3 regions of the Methylobacterium sp. HJ2 genome follow, and region 1 is predicted to be linked to each of the others. Evidence: predicted binding sites of a transcription regulator. Region 1 holds the regulator's gene; each other region holds the start of a gene.

What was found. Region 1 encodes PhoB, which activates phosphate uptake and scavenging genes when phosphate is short. Its sites were predicted from a motif close to TGTCATNNANCTGTCAT; they were not measured.
Region 2: the regulator PhoB is predicted to act here: its motif matches at 1,622-1,638, upstream of ACS5RC_RS16005 (DUF47 domain-containing protein).
Region 3: the regulator PhoB is predicted to act here: its motif matches at 1,697-1,713, upstream of ppk2 (polyphosphate kinase 2).

Annotation. Positions count from the first base shown of each region.
Region 1 is NZ_JBWJYM010000001.1:744,448-747,671, forward strand. It holds gene pstB (phosphate ABC transporter ATP-binding protein PstB) at 1-155, shown strand, start outside; gene phoU (phosphate signaling complex protein PhoU) at 197-913, shown strand; gene phoB (phosphate regulon transcriptional regulator PhoB) at 965-1,666, shown strand; gene ACS5RC_RS03480 (protein-disulfide reductase DsbD family protein) at 1,700-3,224, opposite strand, start outside.
Region 2 is NZ_JBWJYM010000006.1:123,309-126,532, forward strand. It holds gene ACS5RC_RS16000 (inorganic phosphate transporter) at 1-889, opposite strand, end outside; gene ACS5RC_RS16005 (DUF47 domain-containing protein) at 927-1,571, opposite strand; gene ACS5RC_RS16010 (SDR family NAD(P)-dependent oxidoreductase) at 1,676-2,380, opposite strand; gene ACS5RC_RS16015 (nucleoside deaminase) at 2,466-2,927, opposite strand; gene ACS5RC_RS16020 (CsbD family protein) at 3,087-3,224, shown strand, end outside.
Region 3 is NZ_JBWJYM010000007.1:94,014-97,237, forward strand. It holds gene ACS5RC_RS17565 (TerB family tellurite resistance protein) at 175-855, shown strand; gene ACS5RC_RS17570 (N-acetylmuramoyl-L-alanine amidase) at 852-1,598, shown strand; gene ppk2 (polyphosphate kinase 2) at 1,717-2,637, shown strand; gene ACS5RC_RS17580 (hypothetical protein) at 2,691-2,921, opposite strand; gene ACS5RC_RS17585 (OpgD/OpgG family glucan biosynthesis protein) at 3,107-3,224, opposite strand, start outside.

The sequences.
Region 1 (3,224 bases):
TCGTCACGCACAACATGCAGCAGGCCGCGCGTATCTCGCAGTTCACGGCGTTCATGTATCTGGGCGAGCTAGTCGAGTTCGGGCCGACGAACCGGATCTTCATGAACCCCGAGAAGCGGCAGACCCAGGATTACATCACCGGCCGCTTCGGCTGATCGTCCTGCCTGCACCCCATCTGCCGCCCGAGGATCGAACCATGCCCGGTCACATCGTCAGCTCCTACGACACCGACTTGGAGGATCTGCGCCGCGCGATCTCAGAAATGGGAGGCGTCGCCGAGAAGATGGTCGCTGAAGCCTCCGACGCCCTTGTGCGCCGCGATTCCAGTCTCGCTCAGGCCGTGATCGTGGCGGACAAGCGTCTCGACGCGCTCCAGCGCGACATCGAAGAGCGTTCGGTCCTGTTGATCGCCCGCCGCCAGCCGCTGGCGATCGACCTGCGCGAGACGATCTCGGCCATCCGCGTATCGGGTGATCTCGAGCGGATCGGCGACCTCGCCAAGAACGTGGCCAAGCGCGTGGTGGCGATCAGCGACCAATCTGTCGGCCAGAAGATCGTCATCGGCGTCCAGCACATGAGTGATCTCGCCGAGGCGCAGCTCAAGGACGTGCTCGACGCCTACGCGAGTCGCGACGTCAAGGCCGCGCTGGATGTCTGGGAGCGCGACGGCGCGATCGACGCGCTCTACAACTCGCTGTTCCGCGAGCTCCTGACGTACATGATGGAAGATCCGCGCAACATCTCGTTCTGCACGCACCTGCTGTTCTGCGCCAAGAACGTCGAGCGCATCGGCGACCACACCACCAATATCGCCGAGACGATCCAGTACTTAGCGACCGGCGAAACGCCGACTGGCGACCGACCCAAGAACGACGCTTCCAACTACGCCACCGTCAGCCCGGGTGAGGCCTGACGCGGCCGGGACGAGGACGTCTCCCGGCTCCGAACCGCACGGATTGAGCACATGCGTACCCGTATCCTGATCGTTGAGGACGAAGAGGCGCTCACCACCCTGCTGCGCTACAATCTGGAGGCCGAGGGCTTCGAGGTGGAATCCGCCGCCCGTGGCGATGAGGCGGAGTTGCGCCTCTCCGAGCAGGCACCTGATCTCGTCCTGCTCGACTGGATGCTGCCGGGCCTCTCTGGGATCGAGATCTGCCGCCGGATCCGGGCGCGGCGCGAGACCGAGCGCTTGCCGGTAATCATGCTGACGGCGCGCGGCGAGGAGGGCGACCGGATACGCGGCCTCGGCACCGGCGCCGACGACTACATCGTCAAGCCGTTCTCGGTGCCGGAGCTTCTCGCCCGCGTGCGGGCGCTGTTGCGCCGCTCAAAGCCCGCTCACGTCGCCGATCTGCTGGCGGCCGGCGACATCGAACTCGACCGGGTCAGCCACCGCATCCGCCGCAGCGGCCATGAGATCCATCTCGGACCTACCGAATTCAAGCTGCTGGAGTTCTTGATGCAGAGCCCGGGCCGCGTGTTCTCGCGCGAGCAATTGCTCGACGGGGTCTGGGGTCACGATGTCTACATCGATGAGCGGACGGTCGACGTGCATGTCGGTCGCCTGCGCAAGGCACTGAACCGGCCGCGCCAACCTGATCCGATCCGCACCGTGCGGGGGTCCGGCTACGCCTTCGACGAGACCTTCTCGCTCGAGGCTTGAGGGAGAGCCGCTGCGGTTACAGCTCGGATCGCGTCAGCGCGGCTCCGCCGCGCCAAGCACCGTGGCGCCGGCCGGCCGGACGCTCGCCAGTGCCGCCAGCACCGTGCCCTCGGTGAGGATCTGCGGCAGCACCTCAGGCGCCGCCACGCCCGTGTAAAGCAGGTAGAGCGGCACGCCGCTGCGGCCGTGGCGCTCTAGCAGGCGGGTGATCTCGGGGTTCTGGTTGGTCCAGTCGCCTTTCAGGACGGCGATCCCGCGCGCGCGCATCGCCGCCCGCACCGCTTCGGTCGAGAGCGAGGTGCGCTCGTTGACCTGACAGGTGATGCACCAAGCCGCCGTCATATTGACGAAGACCGGCCTGCCAGCAGCGAGAAGCCCGTCGAGGCGGGCCTGGGTGAAGGCCTCGACACCGTCGGCGTGCGCCTCAGCGCCGGGGGGCAAACGGTCGCGGTCGAGCGTCAGGGCGAGGGCGGCCACCGCGGTCACCGCCAGGATCGCGAGGGCGCGGGTCGCGCGGCCGGCGAGGCCCTCCGCCTCGCGACCGCGCTCCCAGGCCCAGGCGGCGAAGCCCACGAGCACGAGCCCGATCAGTGCCGCGAACAGTCCCTCCGGCCCGATCTGCTGAGCGAGCACCCAGACAAGCCACGCCACCGTGGCGTAGACCGGGAAGGCCAGCACCTGCTTCAGAGCCTCCATCCAGGCGCCCGGGCGCGGCAGAACGCGCACAGCCCCCGGCCACAGGGTCAGCGCCAGAAAGGGCAAGGCGAGCCCGAGCCCGAGGCAGGCGAAGATGACCAGCGCAGCCGCGGCGGACTGCGTGAGCGCGAAGCCGACCGCCGTGCCCATGAACGGCGCCGTGCAGGGCGTCGCTACGATCGTGGCGAGCACGCCGGTAAAGAACGAGCCCTCCAGTCCGGCCCGCCGGGCGAGCCCGTCGCCGAGTCCGACGACCCGACCGCCGAGATGCACGGCGCCCGACAGGCTGAGGCCCATCAGCAGGAGCAGGTAGGCGAGCATCGCCACCACCACGGGCGATTGCAGCTGGAAGCCCCAGCCGAGCCCGGCGCCGCCGCTCTTCAGGACGATCAGCAGCCCGGCGAGGCCAATGAAGCTCGCGAGCACCCCGGCGGTGTAGGCAAGGCCATGCAGGCGGACGCGCTGTTCACTCTCTCCGGAGTGCTGCACGAGCCCCAGGACCTTGATTGACAGGACCGGGAACACGCAGGGCATCAGGTTGAGGATCAGGCCGCCGAGAAGCGCCAACGCCGCCGCGCCCAGCAGCGTCGGCGTTTCGGCGGGCGCCGGCACCGCCGCCGTGGCCGGCATCTGCCCGGCGGGCGGCGGAGGCGCCTCGTCGCCGATGGCGAAGGCCTGCCGCACCGGGCCCGAGCCGAGATCCTCCGTGAGCGTCAGCACGCCCGGCAGGCTGGTCGGCACGGGCTCGCTCGGCGTCGCGCGGGTCAGGGTCAGGTGCAGTCCGCCGGCGTCGATCCGCAGGGTCTGCTCGGCCGCATTGTCGATCGCCGTCTCGGAATAGGGGAAGAAAGCGGCCTCGCGG
Region 2 (3,224 bases), on a different contig from region 1:
AGGTCCGGCGCGCGGCTCCGACCCCGACGATCGCCCCGGTGATGGTGTGGGTGGTGGAGACGGGTATTCCCAGGAAGGTGGCGGCGAACAGCGTCAGCGCGCCCCCGGTCTCGGCGCAGAAGCCCTGCATCGGGTTGAGGCGGGTGATGCGCGAGCCCATCGTGTGCACGATCCGCCAGCCGCCGAGCAGGGTCCCCAGCGCCATCGCGGCCTGGCAGGACAGCACGACCCAGAGCGGCACGTGGAACTCGGGGCCGGTCAATCCCTGCGTGTAGAGCAGCACCGCGATGATCCCCATGGTCTTCTGCGCGTCGTTCCCGCCATGGCCGAGGGAGTAGAGCGAGGCGGACCCGAACTGCAGCACCCGGAAGACGCGGTCGACCCCGAAGGGCGTCGCCCGCACGAAGCCCCAGGACACGATCAGCACGAGGACGAGCGCGAGCAGGAAGCCGACGAGGGGAGAGAGAACGATCGCCGCGATCGTCTTGCCGAGCCCGCCCCAGACCACCGCGTGCAGACCCGCCTTGGTGGCCCCGGCGCCCACGAGGCCGCCGACGAGGGCGTGCGACGAGCTCGACGGGATCCCGAGCACCCAGGTCGCGACGTTCCAGGCGATCGCGCCGATCAGGGCGGCGAAGATCACCCGCGCATCGACGATGCTGGCATCGACGATGCCGGTGCCGAGGGTCTGGGCCACGTGAAGGCCGAAGAACAGGAACGCGATGAAGTTGAAGAAGGCCGCCCAGAGCACCGCGTAGCGCGGGCGCAGGACGCGGGTCGAGACGATGGTGGCGATGGAGTTGGCCGCGTCGTGCAGCCCGTTCAGGAAATCGAAGACCAGCGCGACCGCAACGAGGCCCACGAGATAGGGTAGGGCGAGGACCGTCATGCGCGGGCCCGCCCGGGCGAATCGGAGGGGAGCGCCATCAGACGTTCTCGATCACGATGCCGTTGATCTCGTTGGCCACGTCCTCGAAGCGATCCACCACGCTCTCGAGGCTGCTGTAGATCTCGCGGCCGATGAGGTAGCGCATCGGCTCCGTGTGCCCGTGCGCCTGGTAGAGCGCCTTGACGCCCTCGTCGTGGAGATCGTCCGACCGGCTCTCGACGCGGGTGACCTGCTCGGTGAGCGTTCCGAGCCGCGCCGCGTGGGTTCCGATGGCGTTGAGCAGCGGTACCGCCTCGGCGGTGAGCCGGGCCGCCTCCACGACGGTGTCGCCCATCGCCCGCATCAGCGGATCGAAGCTGCGCAGCTCATAGAGTTCGATCAGTTTCACCGTCTTCTGCATCTGGTCGATGGCATCGTCCATCGACTGGATCAGGTCCTTGATGTCGCCCCGGTCGAACGGGGTGATGAAGCTGCGCCGGACGGCCGCCAACACCTCGGCGGTGATGCGGTCGGCCTCGTGCTCGCGCTCCATGATGGTGCGCCCGTGCTCCGGCACCGCCTCCCCGCCCTGGAGCAGGGCCTGGAGCGCCTCCGCCCCCGCGACGAGGGTCGCCGCATGGCGGGCGAACAGGTCGAAGAAGCGGTCCTCCCGCGGCATCAGGGCCCGGAACCAGTGCAGCATCCTCGTCGACCTCGCCCACAAGACCCGCGACTGCCGAAGCCCGGGATGTCCGTCACGCAACCGTCACATAACGCACGCGCCGCGTTTCTGGATCATCCGCAGATTCAGAACGTCTCCAGCCAGGGTCGCAGATCGATCTCGGAGGTCCAGGCGCTGCGGTCCTGCGCCAGGAGAGCCCGGTAGGCGCGGGCAATGGCCTCCGGATCGAGGTGGCTGTCGGGGGCGTCCGGCGCCTCGCCGGCGCGGGCGGGATTCCGGATCGCGCCGTCGATCACGACATGGGCGACGTGGATGCCCCGGGGCTGCAATTCGCGGGCGAGGCTCTGGCTCAGGCCGCGCAGGGCGAACTTGCCCATGGCGAAGGGGCTCGATCCGGCGAAGCCCTTGAGGCTCGCCGAGGCGCCGGTGAACAGGATCGCCCCGTGGCCGGCCGGCAGCATACGGCGCGCCGCCGCCTGGGCCACCAGGAACCCGCCGAAGGCCGAGACGCGCAACGCGTCGGCGACCGCGGCGGGATCCAGGTCGCAGACCGGTCCGCGCAGGCGCCCGCTCGCGTTGTAGACCACCACGTCCGGAGCGCCGCCGAGGCCAGCCTCCATCGCGGAGAACAGCGCCTCGACGTCTGCCGGGTCGCCCGCATCGCAGGCGTGGAGCGCGGCACCCGTCTCCCGCGCGAGATCGGCGAGCTTGGCCGTGTTCCGCGCCGCGAGCCCGATCCTCAGGCCGTCGGCGGCGAGTTGGCGGGCGAGGGCGGCGCTGAGGCCGGGGCCCGCCCCGACGATGAGGGCACGACGATAGGTGGGAATCATGGGCGGGTGCCTCCCGGACGCGTGGGATCCCCGTCAGGTGACGCGGCGACGGCGATTGTCGAGCGCAGACCCCCTCCGCGCCCCCTCAGTCTCGCCGTCGGGAGAAGAAGGCGCGCAGGATGTCGGCCGCCTCGCGCTCGCGAAATCCCCCGTAGACCTCCGGTGCGTGGTGGCAGGTCGGCTGGCTGAAGACGCGGGCCCCGTGCTCGACCCCGCCCCCCTTCGGGTCGGAGGCGCCGAAATACAGGCGGCGGATGCGCGCGAAGCCGATCGCGCCCGCGCACATCGGGCACGGCTCCAGCGTCACGTAGAGGTCGCAGCCCGGCAGGCGCTCGTCCCCGAGGGCCGCGCAGGCGTCCCGGATCGCCAGGATCTCCGCATGGGCGGTCGGGTCGTGGAGCGCGCGGGGGCGGTTATGCGCGACGGCGAGCACCGTGCCGTCGCGCACGACCACGGCGCCGACCGGCACCTCGCCCGCATCCGCCGCCCGGCGGGCCGCCGCGAAGGCGAGATCGAACGGATCGCCGCCGGGGATCGGTTTCGTCACCGCGACGTTCCTTGGCACGGGCAGGCACGAGCTTGGCCGCGAGCAGCGGCACGGCACGGCGGCAAGAGGGGCAATGTTAATCGATGGAACATTCCGCCTCGCGCCGCCGTTCTTCTGCCGACGCGGCGCAGGCCGCACAGAGACACTGAGGAGACAGCCATGAGCAGCACCGGCGACAAGATCAAGGGCGCGGTCAACGAGGCCGTCGGCAATGCCAAGCAGGGCATCGGCAACATGACCGACAACGAGAAGATGAAGGCCGAGGGTAAGGCCCAGGAGACCAAGGGCGAGGCCCAG
Region 3 (3,224 bases), on a different contig from region 1:
AGCGCTCCGGCCCGTTCGCGTTCCGTCGGCCCTTCCGCGTTCGGGCGCGAGCCTGTATCCCTCCCGCCTCCCGTCCTGCCGAAGCCGCTCTCCGTGCCCGATTCCCGTATTCCGCCGGACGACCGCCGCGCCACCTCCGGCGTCTGGGGCAAGCTCGGCGGCGTCGGCCTCGGCATGGCAATGGGCGGGCCGCTCGGCGCGCTGCTCGGCGGCGTCGCCGGCCATTACCTGATCGACCGGGAGGGCGCGCCGTTCGGGCACACGCCCCGCGACGTGGTGTTCACCACCGGCCTCGTGGCGCTCGCCGCCAAGATGGCGAAATCGGACGGCGTGGTCACGGACGCAGAGGTCGAGGCCTTCGGCAAGGTCGTGCGGGTCGGCGATCACGAGCGCCCGGGGGTGGTGCGGCTGTTCGACCTCGCCAAGACCACGACCAGCGGCTACGAGGCCTATGCCCGCCAGCTCGCCCACACCTTCGGGGACGAGCCCGCCCTGCTGGAGGACGTCCTCGACGGCCTGTTCCACATCGCCACCGCGGACGGGGCGATCCACGAGGCGGAGGAGCGCTACCTGCGGGCCGTGGCCGGGATCTTCGGCCTCGACGACCCGGCCTTCCGCCGCATCGCCGCCCGGCACGTCCGCCTCGCCGACGACCCCTACCTTGTCCTCGGCCTCGAGTACGGCGCCGACGCCGACACCGTGAAGGCGCGCTACCGGGCGCTCGTCGCCGAGAACCATCCCGACCGGGCGATCGCGCGCGGCCTGCCGCCGGACGCCGTGGCCATCGCCACCCGCAGGCTTGCGGCGATCAACGCGGCCTACGACCGGATCCTGGCGGGAGAGGCCGCGCGATGACGCCCGACAGCCCGCTCGCCCAGCGCATCCTGCCCTCGCCGAATCACGGCGAGCGCCGCGGCAAGCGGCCGGACCTGCTGATCCTGCACTACACCGGCATGGAGAGCGCCGCCGCGGCGATCGGCCGGCTGAGCGACCCGATCGCGGAGGTCTCGGCCCATTACCTCGTCTTCGAGGACGGGCGCATCACCCAGATGGTGCCCGAGGGCCGCCGCGCCTGGCACGCGGGCGCCGGGTTCTGGAAGGGCGAGCGCGACGTGAATTCCCGCTCGCTCGGCATCGAGATCGTGCATCCGGGCCATGCGGGCGGGCTGCCGCCCTATCCGGAGGCGCAGATCGCGGCCGTCACCGCCCTGTCGCGCGACATCGTCGCGCGCTGGGGCATCCCGGCCGCGCGGGTGCTCGGGCATTCCGACATCGCGCCCGCGCGCAAGGAGGACCCGGGCGAGGTCTTCCCCTGGGCCCGGCTCGCGGCCGAGGGCGTCGGGCACTGGGTCGCGCCCACGCCGATCCGCGACGGGCGCTTCTTCGCGCAGGGCGATGCCGGGCAGCCGGTCGAGGCGCTGCAGGCGATGCTGGCCCTCTACGGCTACGACCAGCCGGTGACGGGCCTGTTCGACGCGCCGATGCGGGCAGTGGTCACGGCCTTCCAGCGCCACTTCCGGCCGGCCCGCGTCGACGGCGTCGCCGATGCCTCGACCATCACCACGCTGCGCGACCTGATCGCCGCCCTGCCGGGCTGAGGGCGGGCGCTTCCGCGAGACAGCGCCCGGACGACCGCCGCCGCCGGCTCGCTTTCTCAAGGCTGTCATGGGCGCGTGGTCTAAGCGCCGTGCCGAGCATGACGGGACCGTGACGACCATGACCGAGGATACCAGCGCCGCCCACGCCGCCGCCGTGGCAGCGATCCGCCGGGAACTCGCCGACAGCTACGACGAGGAGCTGGAGCTCGAGCTGGAGGAGGAGCGCCTCGCGCAGCTGTTCCCGCAGGCGGAGGGCGCGGCGCCCGGCATGGACCGGCGGCGCTACTTCTCCAAGCTGCTGCGGCTCCAGCACGAACTCGTCCGGCTGCAGGACTGGGTCCAGCACCGGGGCCTGCGCGTCGTGGTGCTGTTCGAAGGCCGCGACTCGGCCGGCAAGGGCGGCGTGATCAAGCGGATCACCCAGCGCCTCAATCCGCGGGTCTGCCGCGTCGCCGCGCTGCCGGCACCGAACGAGCGCGAGCGCACGCAATGGTACTTCCAGCGCTACGTCGCCCATCTTCCGGCGGCGGGCGAGATGGTCCTGTTCGACCGCTCTTGGTACAACCGCGCCGGCGTCGAGCGGGTGATGGGCTTCTGCACCGAGGACGACGTCGAGGAGTTCTTCCGCTCCGTGCCCGAGTTCGAGCGGATGCTGGTGCGGTCCGGCATCCTGCTGCTGAAATACTGGTTCTCGATCACCGACGAGGAGCAGGAATTCCGCTTCCATATGCGGATCCACGATCCGCTCAAGCAGTGGAAGCTCTCGCCGATGGACGTGGAATCGCGCCGGCGCTGGGAGGCCTACACCAAGTCCAAGGAGGACATGCTGGCGCGCAGCCACATCCCCGAGGCGCCCTGGTGGGTGGTGGAGGCGGTGGACAAGAAGCGGGCCCGGCTCAACTGCATCGCCCACCTGCTGCGGCAGATCCCCTACGAGACCGTCGCGCACCCGCCCGTGCACCTGCCGGAGCGCGTGCGGCACGCCGATTACGCCCGCGCGCCGATCCCGCCGGAGATGTACGTCCCGGCCGAGTACTGACGCCGAACGGGGTGCGCCTCGCGGGCCTTTGAACGCTGCACGGGCTCGCGGATTCAGAGCCGCCCGTCCATCCGCTGGGGCACGAGGGTGAAGCGCCCGTCCTTCGCCCAGGTCAGGCCGAGCAGGATCACGTTGTCGGCGACGGGCGGCGGCGCGGGCATGGGCAGCGATACGGGCAGGAGCACGGGCCGGGCGGCGATGCGCTCCGCGATGATCCGGCGGATGCGCGGGCGGAACCCGCGGCGCGCCAGCCAGTCCGGAATCTTGATGTCATCGCAGCGCATCGGCCCGCCTCAGACTCGATCCGTAATTCGATGCGCCCATCAGGCACGCAGCGCAGCGCGGCGCATCCCCAAAACGGAGTATGCTCCGGGCTGCGAACGGGACGAGGCGGCCCCGATCGTCGGTGCGGTGCGGAGGCGCCGGGCAAGCGGCGGGTTCGCTGCCGGGCGAGAGCCTGCGCCGCCCGCTACTGCACGGTGCCCGGGGCCTCCGGAAAGTACTGGCCGGCCCAGGTCTCCGAGAGGGTCCGGTCGCCGTCCCTGAGGAACAGGCGCATCTCGATCGGATCGGCGCCCTCGGCATAG